Regions from separate parts of the Paenibacillus sp. FSL H7-0442 genome, predicted to be linked through region 3. Evidence: predicted binding sites of a transcription regulator. Region 3 holds the regulator's gene; each other region holds the start of a gene.

The links. The regulator Rex, encoded in region 3, represses fermentation and respiration genes when NADH is low (regulators of the CRP and FNR family bind a similar motif). The targets are predictions, from matches to a motif close to TTGTGAAATATTTCACAA.
Region 1: pflB (formate C-acetyltransferase) is a predicted target of Rex. The motif match lies at 1,986-2,003, and genes of this name have one in related genera.
Region 2: MHH57_RS21295 (cytochrome ubiquinol oxidase subunit I) is a predicted target of Rex. The motif match lies at 1,857-1,874, and genes of this name have one in related genera.

Annotation. Positions count from the first base shown of each region.
Region 1 covers NZ_CP151963.1:3,448,335-3,452,881, forward strand. Annotated here, with positions in the region: gene pflB (formate C-acetyltransferase) at 1-1,952, opposite strand, end outside; gene adhE (bifunctional acetaldehyde-CoA/alcohol dehydrogenase) at 2,281-4,547, opposite strand, start outside.
Region 2 covers NZ_CP151963.1:4,793,463-4,798,009, forward strand. Annotated here, with positions in the region: gene cydB (cytochrome d ubiquinol oxidase subunit II) at 1-393, opposite strand, end outside; gene MHH57_RS21295 (cytochrome ubiquinol oxidase subunit I) at 380-1,786, opposite strand; gene MHH57_RS21300 (response regulator transcription factor) at 2,189-3,847, opposite strand; gene MHH57_RS21305 (histidine kinase) at 3,840-4,547, opposite strand, start outside.
Region 3 covers NZ_CP151963.1:3,294,094-3,298,640, reverse strand. Annotated here, with positions in the region: gene dinG (ATP-dependent DNA helicase DinG) at 1-2,801, shown strand, start outside; gene MHH57_RS14340 (redox-sensing transcriptional repressor Rex) at 2,845-3,498, shown strand; gene MHH57_RS14335 (amidohydrolase) at 3,485-4,547, shown strand, end outside.

The sequences.
Region 1 (4,547 bases), 150 kb from region 3:
GCTACGGAACTCAGAGATGCCAAAGCACCTTTTTTATCACGGCCGTGCATTGGGTTTGCCCCTGGTGCAAACGGTTCGCCTGCTTTACGTCCATCCGGTGTTGTACCTGTTTTCTTACCATACACCACGTTAGAAGTAATAGTCAGTACAGATTGAGTAGGAAGCGCATTACGATAAGCTTTATGCTTGCGAATCATGCTCATGAAGCTCTCTACCAGTTCCACAGCGATGTTATCTACACGGTCATCGTTGTTACCGTAGCAAGGGTATTCGCCTTCAATTTCAAAGTCAACAGCAATCCCTTTTTCGTTACGGATTGGTTTAACTTTTGCAAATTTAATGGCACTCAAGGAGTCGGTAGCAACTGACAGACCCGCAATACCACAAGCCATGGTGCGGAGAATATCACGATCATGCAACGCCATTTCAATGCGTTCGTAGCTATATTTATCATGCATGTAGTGAATAACATTCAAAGTGTTCATATACAGTTTGGCCAACCATTCCATCATAGGTTTGAAGCGACTCAACACTTCTTCATAATCCAGAACTTCACCTGTAATGGCTGGGAATTCAGGCCCTACTTGGACGCCAGATTTTTCATCTTTACCACCGTTAATTGCATACAGCAGAGCTTTAGCCAAGTTAGCACGAGCACCAAAGAATTGCATTTGTTTACCGATTTTCATTGCCGATACACAACAAGCAATACCATAGTCGTCTCCATAAATCGGACGCATCAGATCGTCATTCTCGTACTGAATGGAGCTAGTTTCAATAGAAACTTTCGCACAATATTTTTTGAAGCCTTCAGGCAATTTTTCCGACCACAGTACAGTCAGGTTCGGTTCCGGTGCAGGTCCCAGATTGTAGAGGGTGTGCAGGAAACGGAAGCTGTTTTTAGTTACCCGAGTTTCTCCAGTTACGGACATACCACCAATGGACTCAGTAACCCAAGTTGGATCTCCACTGAACAGTTCATTATAGTCAGGTGTGCGCAAGAACTTAACAATACGCAATTTCATAACAAAATGATCGACCAGTTCTTGAGCTTGTTCTTCTGTCATTGTACCCTCTTCCATATCACGTTGAGAGTAAATATCAAGGAAGGAAGATACACGTCCTAAGGACATTGCTGCACCATTTTGTTCTTTGATTGCTGCAAGATATCCAAAATATACCCATTGGAAAGCTTCTTTCGCATTGTTAGCAGGTTTTGAAATATCAAAACCGTGCTCAGCAGCCATTTGTTTCAGTTCATTCAAAGCACGAATTTGCTCGGAAATTTCCTCACGCAGACGAATTACGTCTTCTTCCATGGAATCAACTTCAAGGCTTTTCAGTTGCAGCTTTTTATCTTGGATCAAGAAGTCTGCACCGTATAAAGCTACACGACGATAGTCACCGATAATACGACCACGGCCGTATGCATCTGGCAGACCAGTAATGATACCAGCTTTACGAGCCGCTCTCATTTCATCTGTATAAGCGTCAAATACACCTTGGTTGTGAGTTTTACGAATATGAGTGAAGATATCAATGATACTTTCTGGCACTTCAAAACCATAGGCTTTGCAAGCGTCGATCATCATTCGAATTCCGCCAAACGGCTGTAAAGAACGTTTGAATGGAGCATCTGTTTGTACACCGACAATTTGCTCTTTATCCCGGTCTAGATAACCCGGTTTATGTGAAATAATAGTGGATGGCGTATTCACGTCTACATCAAGCACGCCGCCGTTTGCCAACTCTTTTTTGGTAAGATCGGATACAATATCCCACAATGCAGTTGTGTTGGCCGTAGGACCAACCAAAAATTCTTCATTGCCAACATAAGGTAAGATATTGGTTTCAATAAAATCGTTGACGTTGACTTCTTTAGTCCATTTGCCTTTTTTAAAACCTCTCCAGCCAGATTGTTGCTCTTGTAATTCTCTCTCAATCACCGACATGTAAATCCCTCCAAATTGTTTGGTCTTCCGGACTTGTGATTTTTTTCACGATAAAGCTATTTCTTGAGCCCGGCCTGTTCACCGATGCCTTACGCTCAGTGTCGGGACCTTTCTTACACCCTTATTGTAGAATAATGATAGAGTGTAGTATGTGACAAAAATCACAATATGAGTGATTTTTGTCACTTTATTTTCCCTAGCTTCGCGCCTATATCCTTAGCCTTGCCGTTCACCTCCCTTCCCAAACCAACAGGCCCTCTATATAGAGAGCCTGCATCGGTATTGAACGAGAAAATGCTTTTTCACAAGCCTCTTCTTACCTATTATATTATTGGTCAAAACGTCCGTAGAAGGCATTGCGATAGACATCAGCCAACTCAGTAACCAGTGGCAACTTAGGATTCGCAGTTGTACATTGATCTTCAAATGCGCGGTCAGCCAGATAATCTACACGTGATTCGAAATCTTTCGCATCGAAACCGATTTGTTGGAACGATTCCTCGATACCGAGTGTTTTGTTCATTTTACGGATCGCTTCGATCAAGCTGTTAACCCCTTCTTCGGTGGTGCGTGCAGGCAGTCCCAGTATGCGCGCGATTTCTGCATAACGCTCATCCGCAACAAAGTGCGAATATTTAGGGAACGAAGCAAATTTTGTCGGTTTTTTCGCATTATAACGAATAACGTGCGGCATCAAAATGGCATTCGTGCGGCCATGCGCTGTATGGTATTGTCCACCCCATTTATGTGCAAGACTGTGGTTAATGCCCAAGAATGCATTAGCAAACGCCATACCAGCAAGTGTGGAAGCATTATGCATTTTTTCACGAGCCAGCTTATCACCGGTCAGAGCCGATTGTTCTAGGTATTGGAATACCAATTGAATGGCTTTAATTGCCAGACCATCTGTGTAGTCATTAGCCATTACGGACACGTAAGCCTCGATAGCATGTGTCAGAACGTCCATACCTGTGTCCGCTACAGCTGTTTTAGGCAGCGAATATACAAACACTGGGTCAATAATTGCCACATCAGGAGTCAACTCATAGTCAGCCAGTGGGTACTTCGTGTCGCCCAGGTTTTTGTCCGTAATTACTGCGAACGATGTAACTTCGGAACCTGTACCCGATGTTGTAGGGATAGCTACAAATTGTGCTTTTTGGCCCAGACGTGGGTACTTGTAAATCCGTTTACGGATATCCATGAATTTTTGTTTTAAGTTATTGAAATCAGTATCTGGATATTCATAGAACATCCACATGCCTTTAGCGGCATCCATTGGCGAACCGCCGCCCAGTGCGATGATGCAATCCGGTTGGAAACGTCTCATCATTTCAGTACCACGTTCTACCGTAACTGTCGATGGATCTGGCTCTACTTCAGAGAACACTTCGATAGCTACTGGTGTTTGGCGCTGATGCAGATAATGAATAACACGATCTACATATCCCAGTTGTACCATCATAGGGTCTGTGATAATAGCTACACGTGTGATATCAGGCATTTTAGCAAGATACTGTGTCGAATTTTTTTCAAAATAGATTTTGGAAGGTACTTTGAACCATTGCATATTCACCGTCCGTTTCGCCACCCTTTTCACATTAATCAGATTGACTGCCGATACGTTCGACGAAGTCGAGTTACGACCGTACGAACCGCAACCAAGTGTCAACGAAGGAAGATTGGTGTTGTAAATGTCGCCAATCGCACCATGTGTGGAAGGTGCATTTACAATGATACGTCCTGTTTGCAAACGGTTTGCAAACCGAGCGATAACATCCTCATCGTTCGAATGAATAGCGGACGAGTGACCCATGCCCCCGAATTCCACGACTTCAGCAGCGCGTTGAATACCTTGTTCCGCATTTTTTACTTTATAGCAAGCCAATACAGGACTCAATTTTTCCGCAGACAATGGGAATTTTGTTCCTACCCCTTCAATCTCAGCGACCAAAATTTTAGTTCCTGTTGGTACTGTAATACCACTCATTTCAGCAATTTTCACAGCAGACTGCCCGACAATAGCTGGGTTCACTGCACATTTCTCGACATTCATAGCTCCTTGAGTGAGCTTAGCTGCTTCTTCTTTATTTACAAAATAGCAACCGTTAGCGATCATCAATTTTTTCACTTGTTCGAAGATTGGCTCTTCGATAATAACCGCTTGCTCCGAAGCACAAATCATACCGTTATCAAAAGATTTCGAGAGGATAAGATCGTTCACGGCCTGTTTGATATCTGCTGTTTTTTCAATAAAGCAAGGCACGTTACCAGGACCTACACCAAGTGCTGGTTTACCGCAGCTATAAGCTGCCTTAACCATGCCTGATCCACCAGTTGCCAAAATTAGCGCCACATCAGGGTGGTTCATCAATACATTGGTCTTATCCATCGAAGGTGCTTCAATCCATTGAATACAATCGGCCGGAGCACCATGTTTAACAGCTGCTTCGAGCAAGACGCGGGCTGCTTCCGCACTACACGATTGAGCAGATGGATGGAAACCGAAAATGATTGGGTTACGTGTTTTAATGGCAATCAGCGCTTTGAACATCGTAGTCGAAGTCGGGTTTGTCACTGGAGTGATCCCCATGA
Region 2 (4,547 bases), 1.5 Mb from region 3:
ACCGAACAGCATCGGCGGTAGAAAGCTGCCAATCAGAATGCAGGCATCCCACGTTCCTGTCCACCATTTTCCTTCAGCCTTTCCGCGGAACTCAAAAGAAACTCCACGCAAGATCAAACCTAGCAAAATAAACACAAATACGAGATAATATCCGCTGAACATAGTCGCATAAAAATGCGGAAAAGCGGCAAACATTGCACCTGCTGCTGTAATCAGCCACACTTCGTTGGCATCCCAGAATGGACCAATCGTATTGATCATCAAACGTTTTTGTTGGTCGTTACGCGGCACCAATCCTGTGGCCATTCCTACGCCAAAATCAAAGCCCTCCAGAAAAAAGAAGCCGGTAAACAGCACAGCGATCAATAAGAACCATAAATCATTTAGCGACAATGGTGTCACCCCCTTGAGCAAAAGGATCATGAATTACCGTTTGCTGATGTGGCTCAATATCTGGACCTTTACGAGCCGTACGGTAAAACAGAAACGCCAGCACACCTGTTAAAATTAAATACAATGTAGTAAATGAGATGAACGAGAATAGCACTTCTCCTGCCACAACGGTAGGCGAAACAGAATCTTTCGTTTGAAGCAAACCAAATACCGTCCACGGTTGGCGACCTATTTCAGTCATGATCCAACCTGAAGTATTCCCAATGAATGGAAGGGATATCCCCCATATCATCAGACGGAAGAACCAGCGATGTGAACCTTCCAGCTTTTTACGGAACGTCAGGTAAGCCCCGTATAAGGCGAGTGCAATCATGCCACATCCAGCCGCAATCATAATGCGGAAGCTCCAAAACGTGGTACGTACTGGCGGGATATAATCGCCCGGACCATACGTTTTTTCATATTGGGCTTGCAGCTCATTCATACCAGGCACAGAGCCGGTAAATTTACTATAGGATAGAAAACTCAAAGCAAAAGGAACTTTAATCTCAAAGGTATTTCCCTTGTTTCCAGGATCAATCCATGCGATAACGGTCCAAGGAGCGGGGTCACCACTGTTCTCCCATAATCCCTCACTGGCAGCCATCTTCATCGGTTGTGTTTTCACCAAATATTGAGCCTGTCCATGACCAAACAAAGGAATAGCAATGGCACTGATTAAGGCAACAATAATACTCAATTTAAAAGAAGGTTTAAAAAAGTCCATATTCTTTTTGTGCATCAGCTTCCATGCACTGATACCCGCGATCAGAAATGCTCCTGTCGCAAAAGCAGCAAACAATGTATGTGGGAATTCCCATAACAGTTGTTCATTCGTTAGCAGAGCAGCAAAATCTTTCATTTCTGCACGTCCATTTTGAATCTCATATCCTACTGGACGCTGCATGAATGAATTAGCAGCTAGAATCCACAATGCCGATAACATCGTACCGATAGATACCAACCACATACAGATTAAATGGACCGTTTTGGACAATCTTTCCCAACCGAATACCCATAATCCGATAAAGGTCGATTCCAGGAAAAATGCAAGCAGCGCTTCAATCGCCAGCGGCGTACCAAATACATCACCCACAAAACGGGAAAAGTCCGACCAGTTCATCCCGAACTGAAATTCTTGCAAAATCCCGGTGACTACGCCCAGTGCAAAGTTAATCAGCAGAAACGTTCCCCAGAATTGAGCCATTTTCTTGTACAAGTCATTTTTCTTAATAACATACATAGTCTCCATAATTGCCACCAATAACGACAATCCAATGGAGATCGGCACATAAACAAAGTGAAGAATCGTTGTGGTTGCAAACTGCAACCGTGCCAAATCCAATACGTCCATGATGTTGCTCCTCCCCCTGTACTTCTCTTAACATTGATTTATAGTGTCTGTAATCTGAAGTCTTCTACATTTGTGACAGTATTCACATTCTTACATATGCAGCGGTCACCTTTTAGAAAATGACTCACTCAACTACCTTCACCATGGTGTCATGATCCGGCTTCAGATTATCCCCATTATATAGAATAAATTTAAATGAAATAGAATCGAAAATGTGAACATCGTGTCAAAGCTGTGTCATAACGATGGCGATTTGATGAAAACAGCCTAAATCCCATAATAAATGTGACATTTCCTATTGATCTATCTTTTTTCATCATGCAAAAAAAGCCTCTCTTCGTTCGGAGGTTGTACCTCCGACATCTGCAAGAGAGACTTCATAGCGTTATACCTAGGATTCTATCAACAGCCATCTGTTCCTCCGTTCTTTTGAACCCGATTTCGATAGGAGGAAGGTGACATTCCAGCATACTTTTTAAATTTACTATGAAAATAATCTGCGTTCGCATACCCTACGCGTTCCGCCACCTGGTGTACCTTAATTCCTTGTGCAAGCAACTCCCTTGCTCGCTCAATCCTCACCTTATCCAGGTAGGCATTAAAGGCCTCGCCAGTATGACTTTTGAACAATTTGCCCAAATAGCCACTATTGTAATTAAACATATCTGCCAGTAACTCCAATCGCAAATTTTCATCATAATGACTATGAATAAAGTCAATCATTTGTTTCATGATGATGTCCTTGCCACCGGGATCAGTCTGTCCAATCCATTGCAACACATGCTCCAGCGAGTGATCCACCAGCTCGCCCAATGTGGAATAAGCATATACATCGGTTATAAAGCTGGAGTGCTCCTCCAGCACGGTTCGGCTGTGATCCTGTCCGGCTGCATACTTGTTCAACGCCAGTGTGAATGTTTGGGCGAACGCCGCCTTGATTGCGGATTCTGTACGATAAATCCGTGGAAATTGGCCTTCCATTTCCTTAATGACACGGGTTGCAGCTTCACTATTAGCCATATCTAGCGCATAGTACAGCTTTTCTGCATAACGTAGGGGATCATCTGTGGCACTATCAGACGTTCCACTCATTTCAGTCTCGACTGTCTCCAATTTGTGTAGGTCTCCGGAAAGCATGACTCTTTCTGCCCGGAACAAAAACGTACGCTCTAACAATCGTAGTGCCTGCTCAAAAGATCTGGGAATGTCGCTAAGACTGGCTACAGGATCACCGGCAGCCACATAAATTTCCGTAGCCCACGCCTTTAGCTCCTGTCGCCAAGCAGCTAGTAACTGAACAGCATCTCTCTCCGTTTTTAACGTGGCGGGAAGCAAAAGACCCATATATATTCCAGCCTCAAACACGATACCTCTGCCTTGCTCATGGCACATTTCTGTTAGTCGCTGCTTTGCTGCCGACTGCCGGGCTTGCCGATCCCAGTCAGGTATACGTAAATCCAGCAGAATAACCTGATAGCTACTCCAGTCCAAGTCTGGTAACGCTGGCTGTTGTCCATATTTTCCGTTACCGCTTTGATGTTCAGCCTGCTTGGATGCTCTGTGCAGAGAATCGCTGCTTTCTACAGCATTACGAGTATACTCTCGATGAACCGGAAACAATAGAGCTTCGATCCAATTACGCTCATGAGAAGGCGGACTTCCCCATTTGCCGACTTCTTTCTCATCCTCAATGTTTTGCCGTACCCGCTTCAACTCTGTCGTCATTTCTTCCTCATCAACTGGCTTCAGTAGATAGCCATCTACTCCGAAGCCCATGGCTTGCCGTGCATAATCAAAGTCTGCATATCCGCTTAATATGAGAAAATGATACGGCTCCCCGTTCTTTTCACGTATACTACGTATAACCTCCAGTCCACTCATCCCGGGCATACGAATATCTACAATGACTAGCTCCGGCCGATGCTCTCCGAACTTATCCAGAGCCTCGCGTCCATTCCCTGCCGTATCGACAATACGGAAGCCACAATCCCCCCAGTCAATAATGGAGGACAATCCTTCACGAATCGCTGGCTCGTCATCTACAATCATCGCTTTATACATTCGACTCTTCCTCCCTTGGTATGGAAAAGTATACGGTTGTTCCTACTTGTAATGCGCTTTCAATATGCAATCCATAACGTTCACCATACATCAATGTCAGACGTTGATGTACATTACGCAGGCCAATACTGCTCCCTTCTGGCTCATCCGTCCCCCTGATCCGAGCTAGCAGACGGGTCAGTTGCCCAGCTTCCATGCCGATCCCGTCATCTTCTACTTTAATTTTCAACTTTCTTTGTTCTATTGCAATATTTACCTTCACGGTAACCGGCTCTTCCTTATTTTCCAGTCCATGAATGACCGCATTTTCCACCAGCGGTTGTATGATTAAGGGAGGAATCGACATGTCCGTCGCATCTTCTTCCAAATTCACTTCATAGATCAAGCGATTTCCAAATCTGAACTGCTGAATTTGCAAATAGGATCGCACCATATCCAGCTCCTGTAGTACCGTCGTTTTACCACTGCCAATCTCCAGATTCCGGCGCATCAGCCTGCCAAGCAAACGCACCGTCGTTGCAATTTCCGCTTCCCCATTCAGATGTGCTTTCATTCGAATAGATTCTAATGCATTAAACAGAAAGTGTGGATTAATTTGGCTGGCCATCATTTTTAACTTGATATCCTTTTGTGCCAATTCCAGCCTGTTGTTGTGCTCACTCGTCTCATAGACCTGCGCCATGAGTTGGCGAATACTACT
Region 3 (4,547 bases):
GACTTGCAATTATAGATCATGATAACAGCATTTCCCGTGTTTACGGCTCTTATGTGAACCCTGGCAGATCTATTCCACCTTTTATCACTGGATTGACCGGAATTACAGACGATGACGTGAAGGATGCACCTGCACTTGAAGAAATGATGATGGAGCTTGTGCCTATGCTGGACGATGTTGTACTGGTCGGTCATAATGTGGCGTTTGATTTTAATTTTTTGCAAAACGCTCTGGATCGGTGCGGATACTTGCCATTTAGCGGAAGAATCTTGGATACAATGGATTTTCTGAAAATTATGTTTCCATCACTATCTTCGTATCAGTTGGGTTTTGTGTCTTCTGAGTTCGGGCTGGCACATGATCGCCCTCACCAAGCAGACAGCGACGCATTGGCTACGGCTGAGGTGTTTTTAAAGTGTCTGGGTGAGCTTCAAGCATTACCTCTGATAACGATACAGCGGCTTAGTGATTTGTTTGCAGAGGAAGACAGTGACCTTGGATGGTTTCTTGATGGGGTGCGTGAAGAGAAAGAGCTTGATCCTATTCAGGATTTGGAGGGATATCAGTTTTTTCGTCAGCTTGCGCTAAAAGTGGAAGATTGGACGGAGCTAGCTGCTCCGCGTAGAGAAGATGACCCGAATCCACTGTCAGGTGTTTCCTTTGAGGAGTACATGGATGATGTGCGGGACAATTTGCGTTCATCCTTGAGCCAATATGAGGAGCGCGAGGCGCAGATACAGATGATTGAGGGTGTGAATCAGGCACTGAGTGAAGACAAGCATCTGCTGATTGAAGCAGGTACAGGAACAGGGAAGTCCCTGGGTTATTTGCTCCCATCGCTGTATCACAGTGTGAAAAAGGGACAGCGCGTTATGGTGAGTACACATACGATCAACCTGCAGGAGCAATTACGCGAGCGCGACATTCCGATGCTGACCAAGGTGATTCCGTTTCCGTTCCGGGCTGCTATTTTCAAGGGTCGGGGACATTATTTGTGTCTGCGTAAGTTTGAACATAAAATAAATAGAAGAGACTTCGCGACACCGAAGGAAGATTTAATTACAGCGGCTCAGATGATCGTCTGGTTGACGCTAACAGAAACCGGTGATGATGAAGAACTGAATCTGAGCAACCGTGGAGGGGATTTCTGGGAAACGGTGGCGAGTGATTCAGAGTCCTGTCTTGGTCGTTCTTGCCCATGGTTCCGCAAATGTTATTATCATCGTGCACGCCATGAAGCAGGAATAGCGGATGTTGTTATTACGAATCATTCTAAGTTGTTCACAGACGTCAAAGCCAGTCATCAGTTATTGCCGAGCTATGAACATCTGGTGATAGATGAAGCCCATCACCTGGAGGAAGTAGCTGGTAAACACCTAGGTATGCATATGAAATATTTCACACTCGTGCATACACTGACGCGACTGTTCAAAGACAGCAAGAATGGACAACTGCCTTCACTTCGTCAACAGTTGGCGAAATCGGGACACGAGAAGTCGGCAGATTGGGCCTCAACCATTGATCAGCTGTATCCGCTCGTGTTAGAGGTGAAGGAAACTTGGGACCTGCTAAGCGACAAACTGTTTGGCATGTTGCCGGAGCGAAGTGATGCGACACCGGGTGAAACAGGACAGTTTTCTTCCCGTCTCAAACCTTCGGCCAAGCCTGCAAAGTGGGATCAGGCGGGAGCTTTGGAAAATCAGCTATATGTAACAATGAGCGAAATTTTGCGCAAGGGCGACAAGCTGATGCTGGACGTCAAGGAAGAACATGACGATTATGCGGCGGATAGCCTTATTACAGATATCACGGGTCTGCTCAAGGATTTGGCGGGGATTCGAGAAAATTTGCGCTTTTTTATCCGACTCGATGATGAAACAACCGTATACTGGCTCGAGGCGAGCGGGCAATTCCGTAGTAAATCATTGCAATTTTATGCGGTACCCGTCGATGTGAGCCGCCAGTTGAAAGAAATGTTTTTTGACAAAAAAAGAAGCATTATTCTGACTTCTGCTACCTTGTCGGTAGATAAGTCGTTTCAGTACATGATCGATCAGCTCGGCTTACAGGAGGCCGCAGATCAAGAGCGGCTGATGACTTCGCAGCTCCCGTCACCCTTTAATTACAGGGATCAGGTGTTGCTGGTTATTCCACGGGATTTCCCAAGTGTGAAGGGCAGTGTAGGAGATGCGCATTTTGTAGATATGCTCGTTAGCTCTCTAGGAGCGACTGCTCAGGCGACACGTGGGAGAATGCTCGTTCTGTTTACGTCCTATCGGATGCTCCGGCAAGTGTATGAGCCGCTCAAAGAGGCCTTAGCATCCAGCGAAATTACTGTGCTGGGACAAGGTGTGGACAGTGGAAGTCGCAGCAAGCTAACCCGCCGGTTTCAGGAAGCGAAAGCTTCTGTATTGCTGGGGACCAGCAGTTTCTGGGAAGGCGTCGATATTCCGGGGAAGGCTCTGACTTGTCTAGCCATTGTTCGCTTGCCGTTTCAACCGCCGAATCACCCGCTGCTGGAGGCAAAAAGCGAACTGCTCCAGCAGCAGAAGAAGAATCCATTTATGAAGCTGTCTGTACCGCAAGCGGTCATTCGCTTCAAACAGGGATTTGGTCGGTTGGTACGTACAGCGAACGACCACGGGGTCGTTATCGTTTATGATACGCGTGTGATTGAATCCTATTACGGAAAGCACTTTTTGTACTCGTTACCGGGACCAAAAATGGAGCATATGCCATCGGAGCAAATGGTGCCCCGCATCGCCGAATGGCTCCAATCCGCCCCGGAGACAGAGGCATAACGGACGGACATAAGTATGTTCGTTACAATTAGGGGGAGCAAGTATGAAATCAGATAAAATTTCAGAGGCTGTCGTACGGAGGTTACCCGTATATTTACGTTATCTGAATGCACTGCACAAACGGGAGGTGGCTACGGTCTCTTCTCAAGAGTTGGGACAGAGGCTAGATTTGAACCCGGCCCAAATCCGTAAAGATCTTGCTTATTTTGGAGATTTTGGTCGGAAGGGTATTGGTTATGATGTTTCTTATCTCATTGAGAAAATACGCCATATCCTGAAAATCGACCAACAAATTAATGTAGTATTGGTCGGAGCGGGTAATCTGGGGCAAGCCCTTTCGAATTATAACGCTTATTTAAAAGACAATATGAAGATTGTAGCGGTATTTGATGCGTTTCCGGATAAGGTAGGAACCAAGATCAATACATTGGTCGTGCAACCGATGGATGAACTGGAAGCGACTGTGAAAGAAAAACACATTCGAATCGGGATTATTACCGTACCTGATTTTGAAGCACAGCACGTGGCTGACAGGCTTATTGAGAGCGGAATTGGAGCGATCCTGAACTTTGCACCGACTACTCTCAAGGCACCAGCCAACATTCGGATTCATGCCACAGACTTTACAACTGATTTGCTTAGCCTCGCTTATTATTTGGAGGACGGAAAGGAAGAAACCCAATATGACAGTGAATAAATGGATGATTAAAAACGGATCTTTTGCCATAAATGGACCAGAAGCAGGGGTAGTCCATGGTTTTATGATTGTGGAGGATAGTCGTATTACTTATATTGGCGAAACCTTGCCTGCGGGTGAGGAAGAGACGGAAGCGATCGATGGTAAAGGGCTATTGTTTTTACCTGGTCTGATCAATACTCATGGTCATGCGGCGATGTCTCTACTGCGTGGGCATGGAGATGATTTGGCACTTCAAGTATGGCTTCAAGAAAAAATGTGGCCTATGGAAGCCAAGTTTACTTCTACAGACGTGTACTGGGGTACGTCCTTGTCTGTGCTGGAAATGCTGAAAGGTGGAACAACAACCTTCCTCGATATGTACGATCATATGGATGAAGTGGCTCGTGTGGCTGAAGAGTCAGGTATTCGTGCAAGTCTGATGCGTGGAGCAATTGGACTATGTTCGGAGGAAGAACAGCGAATCAAGCTGGCAGAGGCCGTGACTTTTGCACGTAACTGGCACGGTAAAGCAGACGGGCGTATTACTACGATGATGTCTCCGCACGCGCCATATACATGTCCACCTGCGTTTATTGAAAAATTCGTACAAGCTGCGCATGATCTGGACTTGCCACTGCATACGCACATGTCTGAGACGATCGCCGAAGTAGAGCAAAACGTACGCGACTACGGTTTGCGTCCGGTTGCACACTTGGATAAGCTTGGCTTTTTCTCCCGTCCTTCGCTTGTTGCCCATGGCGTTCATTTGAACGACGAAGAAATAGCTTTACTGGCAGAACGTGGTGTAGCGGTTTCCCACAATCCTGGCAGCAACTTGAAGCTGGCAAGTGGTGTGGCAAGAGTGCCTGAATTGCTGCGTGCAGGGGTTACGGTTTCTCTCGGAACGGATGGTCCTGCCAGCAATAATAACCTGGATATGTTCGAGGAAATGCGTCTGGCAGCACTTATTCACAAGGGTGTATCCGGTGACCCTACGGCAGTTCCTGCAAGTGAAGCGCTGCGTCTGGCAACAGAATACGGTGCAAAGTCGATTGGTTTAAAAGAAG